2 regions of the Paenibacillus tianjinensis genome follow, and region 1 is predicted to be linked to the other one. Evidence: a T-box and tRNA genes for the amino acid it is inferred to sense, from the RefSeq annotation. Region 1 holds a T-box; the other holds one or more tRNA genes.
What was found. The T-box of region 1 lies ahead of lysS (lysine--tRNA ligase). A T-box ahead of a tRNA ligase gene usually reads a tRNA of that ligase, here a tRNA-Lys.

Region 1 (6,308 bases):
TGCCGGAGAACGTGGACACATCTCCCCACGACCTTTTGAATAAGGTATAGATCGTAATTACAACCAGCATCACAATGACGAGCGGCTTCAGAAACTCTGAGGGTACCTGCCTAACCGTAAAGGAGCCTGCCACCGCCCCGATAATTGAAAAGGGAATGAGCAGCTTCAGCAGCTGAAAGTTGATTTTCCCCGAACGGACAAACGAAGCGGTGCTTGTAAACGAACACATCGTCCCGGCCAATTTGTTGCTGCCAAGCAGCAGATGAAGGGGAATGCCTGCGGACAGCAAGGCCGGAATTGAGATCAGCCCTCCGCCTCCTACTACAGAATCTATGAATCCCGCCAAAAAACCGCAAACCACCAGAACGATGATCATTCCTGTACTTATATGGTCCATACTTGTTAAATCCCCCTGCTATGTATTTTCCCGCCTCAATAAAAAAGCAGCAGGATCATCTCCTGCCGCTCTCTTACTCCCTCTATAGCGGAAGTGTCACTTATAAGTGTTCTGTTCATTCTTCTTATAAGTCGTCTTATCATCCATCAGAGCTTCCTTGCGGACATCGAGCTTCTTCTGCTCCATTTGCTGGGCCTGCTGGCTGGTAACCGGCGTTTGGTCCAGCTCCTCGACGGTGTTGATCAGGTTCTTGTCCGGTTTATAGTCATTTGTCACTGTGCTGCCTCCTTAAGTGTAAACTTAATGGTTCAGCTTATTGTGGCAATCCGCAGCCGGAATTATTCTCTCTATTCTTCGGAATCGATGTTGTGATATACCTGCTGTACATCATCGAGTTCTTCCAGAGCGTCGATCAGCTTCTCGAACTGGACTTGGGCATCTTCCGGAAGGGTTACATAGTTCTGCGGAAGCATTGTCAGCTCTGCTACAGTGAAGTCGGTGATACCGGCTCCGCGCAGGACTTCCTGAACGGCATGGAACTGGTCAGGCTCGGCATAAACGATAACCGACTCGTCCTCTTCCAGCACATCTCGCACATCTACGTCTGCTTCAATCAGCAATTCCATAACTTCCTCGGCAGACTTGCCTTCCAAACCGATAACGGCTGTGGTATCAAACATATACGTTACCGAACCGCTGACGCCCATGTTTCCGCCGTTTTTGCTGAATGCGGAACGCACTAGCGGCGCTGTACGATTCACATTATTGGTCAATGCATCGATGATGATCATCGAACCGCTTGGACCGAAGCCTTCATAACGCAGCTCAACATAGTTTTCGTCGCCGCTGCCTTTGGCTTTTTCCAGCGCCCGGTCGATGATAGCTTTAGGTACATTATAGGTTTTGGCACGCTCCAGAACGACCTTAAGTGCACGGTTCGACTCCGGATCCGGCTCGCCTTTCTTGGCTGCTACATAAATCTCAACACCAAACTTGGCATAGATCTTACTAGTATTGGCATCCTTGGATGCTTTCTTTTCTTTAATATTATTCCATTTACGACCCATAGTGTTCCGCTCACTTTCCAACATTAATTATAAACAGTCCGTTCTATTATACCTCTCCCGGGACGATCCCGTAAAGTCCAGTAGACGGAGCAGAGGTTCCGTTCCTACAGCCTGGATCAGAGCAGGAATCCTCGGCCCTTCCGACTGATGCAGAACAAGCTGGTATATCAAGGCAAACAGGCGTTTCTGATTGCTTCTCATCATCTTTTTGTCATCATGGTGACAAATAGCGTAAACTCGTCTCATGAGTTCCTCTTCCTCTATTTTTTCTTCTCTCAACAAGCCGCAAAAAGCGTTTATCCACTCCTGCTCAACAGCTTCAAGCGTATGATACAAAGCTATGTCCGGGTTTTCGTTTACCGTAACTAGCCTCTGTGGAACAAACTGTCTAATCCAGTGCCCGGCCCGTGCTGCCGTTTGCTGAATGATCTCCTCAGAGTAATCCTCACCGCCTTGCCGAAGCAGCTCCTGCAGCACTCTGTTGTCAAAATTAATTAGCGGCAGCAGACTGGATACCTGACTAAAGCTGGGTGCATGAGGCTCTGTATCCTTCATAAGTGAAAGCTCCATCGCTGCGCTTAAATCATTGTCAGTCAACGTTCCGGCGTCATATGCTTTGCGGTATCTTTCGAATTCCGTGTAATTACGCAGAACATCCTCATCAAGCCCGATACTAAAAGCGGTATTCGGATGATATTTGGCAAACAGGAACATGATCGGCTCCGGCCCGTACACCTCGAGCAGATCCGCAGGTGTGTAATTATGGCCGGAAGAGCTGGACATTTTGGCATGGCTGCCTTTGATGCTGATGAATTCATAGGGAACGTAATAAGGCGGCGGATTCCCGAAGATTCTCTCCGAGATAACCTTAGCGACATTATAGCTGCCCGTTTCGGAGGAGTGATCCCGGCCTCCCGGCTCGAACACAACCTGCTCCATTCCCCAGCGCATCGGCCAGTCGATTTTCCAGTGTAATTTGATATTCGCCGCCTTTGGAACGTACAGTGTATTATAACAGCCGCATTTGCAGCTATAGATCAGGTTTTCTGAGTCTTCGTCAAAAGCATGGACACTGGTCGTATCCTTCCCGCAGCGCTCACAGTACACTTGTACCGGATAAAAGGCAGCCCGTGCGTCCTCCGTTGCTTTTCCTGTTTTGAACATCATCAGAATGTCGTAAATTTCTGCTCTATTGCGCAGCGCATGCAGAATAGCCGGATTATACCGGAGCGATTGATACTCGCGGCTCTGATAAATGAACTCGGGAACAATTCCGAAGGCAGCCAGCGCATGTTCAAATTCCTGTTCATAGTGCTCCGCATAGGAGGCATGACTTCCGCAGGGACAAGGTACCTTGGTATAAGGCAAGCCGATATATTGTTCAAAAGAAGGATCAAGCTGAGCAGGAACCTTGCGGAACCGGTCGAAATCATCCCATGAGAAAATAAACCGTACCTCTTTGCCGGATTTCCGGAGTGCCTGCGTGACGAAGTATGTCGTGACGATCTCCCGAAAGTTTCCGATATGCACCGAACCCGACGGGCTAATCCCTGATGCGCATACAAAGGTCTGTCGTTCAGGATGGTTTTGGATTAAATTGTTTGCGTATTTTTGTGCCCAATGCATGTTAATGCTCCTCTGTTTATAGTATTGGAAAAGCAAAAAAAGCTCCCGCCCTCAAGATTGTTATCTTGAGGACGAGAGCTATGAATAGCGTCGTGGTACCACCTCTGTTCGCGGTCATGTTGCCAGGCCCGCCTCTTCGGGTACGGCCATTACGCTTATACCCTATCTCTGTAACGGGAGATCCCGTCATACCATCCTTGAGCTATATTACTTCCCCAATTCCGTATGCAGCTCGGAGACTTTATTCGTTAAGCACATTGCTGCTCCATCTCACCACCTAGGAGCTCTCTGGGAACAACGTTATCTTAAGTACTCTTCTCGTCATCGCTTTTCATATTCAATTCAAATCAATTAACATTATTTAAACATGGTTTTCCGGGCTTTTCAAGTTAAAGTTCGAAGAAGAATCTTTTGAATAGTCCTAAGTACTTCTTCTCCGCCTGAATATCTGAAATAAATGTTTTACCGTCTTTGATGTCCGGGATACTGTAAACAGAGAACAAGATATAATTATCCCTTTCTGCAATCGAGTTCAGCAACGGTCTGGCCAGCAAATCTGTAGCCCCGCCCGGCAACCAGCCCCCCAGCTTGTCATGCAAGTCATTCGCAGCAAAATCGGAAAAGTCCTCTCTAGTCGGATTCAATACAGCAAGTGCCACCAGCAATAAGCCAATCACGATTAGAACATTCCTGAATCTTCTAGTCTTAGTATTGCGAACAGCATGCTCATCAACAAACGGTTCCATGTCATCCCCCCTGCTAGAACAATATCCCATTTGGAACTTTATGTAAATGACGGTCTTTAGGATAAGGCCGGGAGGCAAGATGATCATTAGGCTATTAGAATGAATAGATGGCGAAGTCATAAGACTGCTTGAAATCTGCCCTGCCACACAAATTATATAGATTGAACTTGACAATAAATATTTAGGGAGAAGTGACGGAAGGGAATTTTGGAACTGGAGGAGCGCCAGCGTCCGCCTTTGTCTCTGGATTTCAACCGCTTGCAGCGGTATAAATCAAGAAATACTTACGACAACAGCGGCCGGAAGTCCAAACATTCACTGTAGTCACGGCCAAACCCCAAATAAAAATATCCCAATTCAATCTATATAACAGAACTAAACCCAAACTTCATTCGCCGTCTCAACGACCAGCCGGATCTTATCCCACTGCTCTTCCTCCGTCAGGATGTTCCCTTCCTCCGTCGAAGCAAAACCGCATTGCGGGCTGAGGCACAGCTTCTCGATATTCACATATTGGGCCGCTTCGGCAATCCGCAGCTTTAGCTGCTCCTTGCTCTCTAGTCCCCCATGTTTGGTGGTAACCAGGCCAAGCACTACAAATTGGTCACGGATAAACCGCAGCGGGGCGAAGTCTCCAGAACGTTCATTGTCATATTCAAGGAAAAAGGCATCGACCTGAGTCTCGCCGAACAACACTTCGGCAACCGGCTCATAGCCGCCTGCAGCAAACCAGGTAGACCGGAAGTTGCCGCGGCACACATGCAGCGCGATCGTCATATCCTCAGGTCTGCCGGCAATACTCTCGTTAATGAGGCGCACATAATCCTTAGCAAGCTGCTCCGGGTCGACTCCCCTGCTGCGAAGATGGGCCCGGTGTCTGCCGCTGGAAAGCGTACCCCAGGTGGTATCATCCAGCTGCAGGTAACGGCACCCTGCATCATAGAAGGCTTGAATAGCAGCCTTATATACAGTAATAATGTCCTGATACAGCAGCTGCTGATCGGGATATATTTCATTCCCGTTATAATCCTGCACGAAGTGGAACAAGGATGGGGCTGGGATCGTCATTTTGGCCAGCGTATCTCCTGCCATCTCCTGCAGCTGCGTAAAATGGGCAATCATCGGATGATCTTCAAACGCGATTTTGCCGGTAATCTTAAAGCTCTCAGCCCGCTGAGTACTTTCCTTGGAGCCGCTGCTTTGATTGAGGATGATTTTTTGAGTCCCTTTAATCCCCAGGAAGAAATCAAGATGCCACCACGAACGGCGGAATTCCCCATCGGTAACCGCCTTGAGGCCCAACGCCTTTTCATGCTTCAGCAGTTCAGCAATCTCCTTATTCTCTATTTCGTGAAGCTGTATAGCTGTAATCTCGCCCTGTTCATACCTGCTGCGGGCTGCCTTAATTTCGTCACTGCGCAGGAAGCTGCCGATGATGTCATAACGAAAGGGCGGTGCATTTCTGGCGGAACCGGTTATTGGACTGATCATACGTCCCTCCTGCTGTTATAGTAAGAATTGATTCAAGTCGAAGCAACTGCTTGCGACCAGATCATTTAATAGTTCGATATAACTCGACATGATTTCACTAGGTTTGCGGTCCTTGTGAGTAATCCAGCCGACGGTAAACACTTCATTGCTGTCATAAGGTATGGTCACTAGGCCGTTGCCGTTCAGCTCAGAAGCCATGATTCCAGTGCCTATTGTATAGGAATCGGTGCCTAGCAGCAGGTTCGTAAGTGTTGCCCGGTCGGTTACCTTTATATTCTTCTCAATCTGGGTGAAGCTAAGCATTTCTTCTGAATAGTGCAAAGAATTGTTGTCTCCCTGCTCAAAGGTAATATACGGATAAGGGAGGATGTCGTCCAGGATAAGGGTCTCCTTGGCGGCCAGCGGATGTCCTGCTCTCACATAGACATGTGGATTCGTGTTGAACAGCGGGGTGAATTTGAGGTTCCCGTCGCTGAACAGCTTATTCATTACCTTATAGTTGCTTTCGTTGATATACAAAATCCCGAGATCACTGCGCAGGGTCCGCACATCCTCGATAACTTCGTAGGTCTGTGTCTCACGCAGGCTGAAATTATATTCCGACACATTGCGTTCCTTCATCAGACGCACAAAAGCATCGACGACAAAAGCATAATGCTGGGTGGACACGGAAAAATAAACCGGGCTGCGTTTCTTGCCGGTATACCGGTTCTCCATGAACTCGGTCTGCTCGATAATCTGCCTTGCATAGCCCAAGAACTCCATGCCTTCCGCTGAAATGCTGATTCCCCGGTTGGTCCGTTCAAAAATCGTGATTCCCAGCTCGCTCTCCAGTTCCTTGATGGCATTGGAGAGACTGGGCTGTGACACAAAAAGCCGTTTGGCCGCTTCGTTCATAGAGCCGCTGTTCGCAATCTCAATGGCGTAGCGGAGCTGCTGCAATGTCAATCCTGTTCCCCCTCTAATCAAAGGCTGTGGCCC
Region 2 (6,308 bases), 740 kb from region 1:
AACGTTGATCACTTATCGGTTTCCTTCTCCACTGTAAATATTGTGAACGATGTATCCCTGAAAGTCCGCAACAAGCAGTTTGTCGGCCTGATCGGACCCAACGGCTGCGGCAAATCCACGCTCCTGAAGAGCATTTATAAAGTCATCAAACCGCGGCAGGGTGACGTCTTTCTCTCTGAACTCAATGTTATGAAATCAAGCCCCAAAGTCGTCGCGCAAAAGCTGGGTGTGGTCGGCCAGTTCAACGAACTGAGCTTCGACTTCACTGTACGGGAAATGGTAGCCATGGGCAGAACCCCGCACAAAGGAATGCTCGAGACTGACAATCAGGAGGATCAGAGCATCGTCTCCGGTGCGCTGCGCAGGGTTAATCTGGAAGGCCATGCAGACCGCAGCTATAATTCATTATCCGGCGGAGAGAAGCAGCGTGTCATTCTGGCCCGTGTCCTTGCCCAGCAGCCGGAATTCATGATTCTCGACGAACCGACCAACCACTTGGATATCAAATTCCAGCTGCAGATTCTTAATATCGTCAAAAAGCTGGATATCGGAATTCTCGCTGCACTCCATGACCTTACCCTCGCTGCGGAATATTGTGATTATCTATATGTTATGAAGGACGGGCAAGTTGCTGCCAGCGGCAAGCCTGAAGATATTCTAACCAAGGAGCTGATCGGACAGGTATTCGATGTGTCCTGTGAGACTTACCGCAACCCCGTAACCGGCGGACTTGGCATTGCCTATCTGGAGACTAGGGGAACCCCCGAACGATTATGATGTATAAGAAAAAGAGAGTCTCCTGCTGTGAAGTGACCCCTGTCAAGTAGACAGCAAATAAAAAGCAATATTTTAAGCAGCCTGAGTTCGGTATTCATAGGGACTCAGGTTGTTTAGTTTCGCTTGGAAACGTGCATGGTTGTAAAAGTGGATATATTGCTGAACGGCATGCCTCACCTGCTTGGAAGAGTGAAAGGAGTGGAGGTAGAAGCATTCGGTTTTAAAATGACTGAAGAAGTTCTCCATGCAGGCATTGTCCCAGCAGTTCCCTTTTCTGGACATACTGGCCTTTATCTCATATCGCTTAAGCAGGTTGCTGTATTGGCGGGACGTATACTGAAACCCCTGGTCGCTGTGCAATAGAACGTCTTGGGTCTCCCGCCGTCTCCTCGCCTTTTTGACCGTATCTAACACCAGCTTTAAATCGTTCTTAGGGCTAATTTGGTACGCTACAATTTCATTATTAAAGAGATCTTTAATCGCTGAGAGGTAGAGTCTTTGCCCCTTAAAGATCAGATAGGTAATATCCGTGACCCACTTTTGGTTCGGCAGGTCTGCGTTAAACTCTCTGTTCAAGTGATTCTCAGAGATGACGTAAGCCTCTTTCTTGCCGTAGTAAGGTCTTTTCCTCCGAATGACTGCCTGAATCCCCAGCTCACCCATAAGCCGCTGCACACGCTTGTGGTTCATGTGGATGGCATAGCTCCGCTTCAGCCAAATCTTCACTCTGCGGTATCCGTAAATGCCTTTGAGTTTCTCATAACATTCGACTATTTTAAGTTTCATGGCTTCATCTTCGCGTTGCTTTGGTGAAACAAATGTTTGCCGGTTCATCCATTTGTAAAATCCACTTCTAGATACCCCAGCTAACTTACATAATAGGATGAGGCTATATTTCTTCTGCAGCAGCTCCTTAATCACCTCGAATTTTTTGCTGCTCGGTACTGCCTCCATTCCTCCTTTCACATCTGTAAGAGCTTTTTTAGCATTTCATTTTCCGCTTCAAGGCGCTTAAGCTTGACCTCTGGGTCTTCGGGACGTGTTCGGGGTCTGCCCATGCCTAGTCCTTTCGCTTTACCCCGTTTTTCTTCAAGTCCCTTCAATCCCTCCGCCTCAAAATGCCTCACCCATCGCCGAACTAAGGACTCGTTTATTCCCATTTCTCGTGCTACATTTTTATATCCAAGGCCCTTTTTGAGATAAAGGTCAACTGTTTTTTTCTTAAACTTCTCATCGTATGTTTTTCTCATTTCGCCCATAAAAAAATCCCCTCCATAGTAGACAGATTAATCGGCTTGCTTTTTTCTGTCTACTATAAGGGGATCATATCACTGAACGGAGGCTCTCTTTTTTGTTATGCTTTACTGTTAGGAATGGAGACTGCTGCCTGAACAGCAAAAAAACGGCATCGCTGCCGTTCTTTCTGTGATGGACTCTCAGGGGCTCGAACCCTGGACAAATAGATTAAGAGTCTACTGCTCTACCAACTGAGCTAAGAGTCCATAATATTGAATTCCCAAAATCAATCTCAAAGGGAACTCTTATATCATACCTCTTTGAAATCCGTCTGTCAATATTCTTTTGAGCAGATTATAACGTATAATGAAACCATCAGAACAATCACACGCTGAAATGGAGGACACGGCCTTATGATTTTAAAACTAAATTGGTTCACGCTTCGGGTACGCGATCTGGAGGCTTCTCTTCATTTTTATCACCGGATCTTGGGACTACCCATTGAACGCAGATTTGAGAGCAGAGGAAGACAGATTGTGATGTTAGGGACAGAGGGACAGCCCAAGATCGAGCTGATTCAGGGAACCGAACAGGCTCTGAAGCCGGAATGCGGAGTGTCCGTCGGGTTCGAAGTAGCATCTCTGGACCGGGCAATCGAAGAATTGAATAGCCAGGGCATCCCCGTAGCGCGCGGACCCGTTTCACCGAATCCCAGCCTGCAGTTCTTTTATGTGCTGGACCCGGACGGCTTCGAGGTGCAGATCGCAGAGCATAGCTAGATCAGGCTTCCCCTAAGAGATGTGACAAAGACCGCACTTTACCAGCTGCGGTCTTTGTTGATTACTGGTTTTTGCGCGAAAGAGCATAGTAGACCGGGAGTCCGGCCAGGGTAATCCCTATTCCAATAAGAGAGCGCAGCGGGTCACTGACAATCGTGCTGCCCAGAATATAGAGCCCGCCTGCCACTCCGATGATCGGAGTAACCGGGTAGAGCGGCACACGGTAACGCCCCTTCTCAGCCGGCATCTTCTTACGCAAGATGAATACACCAAACACACCCATGGTAAAGAAAATCCATAACACAAATACCAGCAAGTCCGTTAGGGTGTCAAAGGTTCCCGAGAAAATATAGATCACCGCCAGCACACTCTGAAAAATAAGCGCGTTGGCCGGAGTCTGGAACCTGGGATGGATGCTGCGGAGTACACGGGAAAAAGGAATCTGATTCTGCTCCCCCATTACCTGAGGCACCCGCGCAGCGGTCATTAAGTACCCGTTCAGCGCACCAAGTACCGACACGATAATTCCTGCCGTAATAAAAGCCCCGCCGCCGCTTCCGAATAACGCCTCAGCCGCGTCAGCTCCCGGAGTCTTGGAAGAAACAATCTGATCGTAGGGCAGCACCTTGAAAATTGCAATATTGAACAGGACATATACTGCAATAACAAACATAACCCCGATTGAAATGACTTTTGGCAGTGTCTTAACCGGATCTTTGATTTCTCCCGCCATATTGGTCACCCCGATCCAGCCGTCATATGCCCATAGCGTACCCAGAACCGCCACCCCAAAACCCGTACCCGCTGCTGATGCCCCAATCCCCCCAAAACCGGGAGCCAAATTCGAGAAGAGACCCACACCGATGATACCCGCCACCGGAATCAGCTTGCCAACAGTCGCAACAGTCTGGATGATTCCTCCGAATTTGGTGGCAATGACGTTCATGATGAGGATAAAAGCCAGAATCAAAACCGCCAGCAGCTTCTGCTGCCAGTCATTCATCGGCAAAAAGTAGCCCGAATAGGTAGCAAAGGCAATCGCAAGTGCTGCTACTGAAGCAGGATAAGAGATTACAGCCTGCACCCACCCCAGCAGGTATCCAAACACGCCTCCATAAAGTTCACCCAAATAAGTGTACAGACCGCCGGATCTGGGAATAGCGGCTGCAATTTCCGCTACACTCAGCGCAGAAGCCAGGGTAATGATCCCCCCCACCCCCCAGGCCAAGATACTCATCCATGGTGTACCGGCATTATTCAGCACAATACCGGGCTTCAGAAAAATCCCTGACCCGATAATCATTCCTACAACAATGGCTAAAGCTTCAAAGAAGGTTACAGTTTTTTTCAGCGGCTTAGTAGTATTCATAGTAATTTTTCTATTCCTTCCTATCACGATTTGCTTCTTTCACCTCATATTAACATGAAGTGGCAGATTCGAAAGCGAACTAATTCATTTCCAGGGCAACTTTGGTTATAAACAAACTCACCGTTGTAACATCCATTCTTTGGAAATATAATGAATCGTATTCGTTGAGAGCGCTTTAATCGAGTGACACTCTAACTGCAATTATTTTAAAGGAGGTTTATAAGTTATGCTGCAAATTCCAGGCGTTACCGACTGTTCACCGGCAGAGGTGGGGTATGACGCTTCAAGAATCGGCGTGTTGAACGCCCATTTTCAGAAACTGATTGAAGACAATAAGCTCCAGTCTGCATCCTATTGTGCCTCAAGGTACGGAAAGACATTTATGCACGGTGCTATTGGTCCCCTGTCATTTCGTGAAGACCAGCCGGAGCCGCTGTTACCGACAACCGTACATAATATTGCATCGATCACCAAGGCCGTTACCTCTGTTGCAGTCGCGAAACTTGTTGAGGACGGAATGATCCGGTTTAACACCCCACTAGGTGATATACTTGAACCTTTTAAGGTAGCTCCTTTTGACAAAATCGATATTTACAGCCTTCTGACCCATACCTCGGGGATGTTTCCCGACTGTGCGGAGAGCCTGGTTCCCTATCATAAGTCTTATTGGCAGGTAATCGATGAATATTTTGAAAATTATAAGCCTGAGGACGGTGAGCCAGACTGGATCAAAGCTGCGCTGAGCTGCGGCCTAAATAAACAAACTGGTGAGGAATGGCAATACTGCTCATTCGGCTTTTGCCTGCTCGGAGAAGTGATCAAAAAAGTGACCGGGATAACCGCTGAACAGTATATTGAAGAGCAAATCCTGAAGCCTCTGGGTATGAAAGATACGGCTTGGGAACTGACTCCTGAATTGGCCAGACGGGCCATTATCAGAAACGAGCGGTACGAAAAGCGCTTGAATGATATCATCGACGGTAAGCAGCCTGAATACTCGCAGGCGGAAAAGCTGTGGGATACCGTATCCAGAACCGGCGGCGGCCTTATCTCCACTCCAGCCGACCTCATCCGGTTCGCCAACATGCTTTTGGGAATGGGGACACTTGAGGGGACACGTATTATTGGTCGTAAAGCTGTCGAAAAAATCACGACCCGCACCCTGTACGGAATTCCTGATCACTGCTGGGGAGCAAATGAAAGTGACCGGAGCTATGGCATTGGACTGGATATGCGGAGAGGTCCCGCTTACCTCTATTCAGAAACCACTTATTTTCATGAAGGTGCAGGGGCCTGCTGTATGGTCATAGACCCCACAGAGCAGCTTGCCGCTGTATGGTTTGTACCGTTTATCGGTGATAACTGGTACGTAGAGGGATTATATAATGTAACCAATATTATTTGGTCTGGGCTTACTTAATGAACAGCTTAAAATACAATTGGCAGATTTGCCGGACGGTGGCGGGTGTAACCTATAAAGAATGGAGTGCCTACCGCACTCATTCCATGGTGTCCATTATCGTCGGCCCTGTATACTTTATGGTGCAATATTTTATCTGGACGGCGGTATATGGAGACCATTCTTCGCTTGGTGGGTTCTCGCTTCCCCAGATGATCCGGTACTTCGGTGCTACTGCGCTGATCGGGTACCTGATTATGGATTTTGCCGATTGGAACTTATCCATGCTTGTGCGCACCGGTAAGTTCCTGACCTTTCATTTGCGGCCGATTCATCACCGTTCTTTCGCTTTATTTCAAAAAATCGGACACCGGTCGCTGGGCTTCCTGTTCGAATTTCTGCCCTGCCTGTTGATCTTTATTTTTATTTTTGGTGTCGATATGAGGCCGGCGAGCTTTCCCTGGACGATTCTAAGTGTGCTGCTTGCCTTTATGATGAATTTTTATGTAAATTACACGATTGGCCTGACATCCTTTTGGCTTGTCCAATCCAATGGAATCCGTAGCGCTTTTATGCTGGTATCGGGCATTTTTTCAGGTGCGCTAATTCCGCTGGATTTTTTTCCGCACTGGCTTCAGGTGACCCAGTTCTTCCTGCCGTTTCAATATATCGCTTATATGCCCGCAATGGTATTCACCGGACATTATTCGCTTGGAGGCCTAGAGCTTTCCATTCAGCAGGCAGTGGG

Region 2: it encodes a tRNA-Lys, which carries the amino acid that the T-box ahead of lysS (lysine--tRNA ligase) is inferred to sense. The anticodon was not compared.

What each region holds. Positions count from the first base shown of each region.
Region 1 covers NZ_CP070969.1:2,837,408-2,843,715, reverse strand. The annotation lists gene JRJ22_RS12585 (TSUP family transporter) at 1-397, opposite strand, end outside; gene JRJ22_RS12580 (hypothetical protein) at 494-673, opposite strand; gene JRJ22_RS12575 (YebC/PmpR family DNA-binding transcriptional regulator) at 745-1,464, opposite strand; gene lysS (lysine--tRNA ligase) at 1,492-3,090, opposite strand; T-box leader at 3,155-3,424, opposite strand; gene JRJ22_RS12565 (hypothetical protein) at 3,480-3,836, opposite strand; gene JRJ22_RS12560 (5-methyltetrahydropteroyltriglutamate--homocysteine S-methyltransferase) at 4,212-5,327, opposite strand; gene JRJ22_RS12555 (LysR family transcriptional regulator) at 5,343-6,275, opposite strand.
Region 2 covers NZ_CP070969.1:2,096,893-2,103,200, reverse strand. The annotation lists gene JRJ22_RS09070 (ABC transporter ATP-binding protein) at 1-777, shown strand, start outside; gene JRJ22_RS09065 (IS3 family transposase) at 850-1,731, opposite strand; gene JRJ22_RS09060 (transposase) at 1,740-2,036, opposite strand; tRNA gene JRJ22_RS09055 (tRNA-Lys) at 2,207-2,279, opposite strand; gene JRJ22_RS09050 (VOC family protein) at 2,427-2,792, shown strand; gene JRJ22_RS09045 (APC family permease) at 2,854-4,161, opposite strand; gene JRJ22_RS09040 (serine hydrolase domain-containing protein) at 4,388-5,581, shown strand; gene JRJ22_RS09035 (ABC transporter permease) at 5,581-6,308, shown strand, end outside.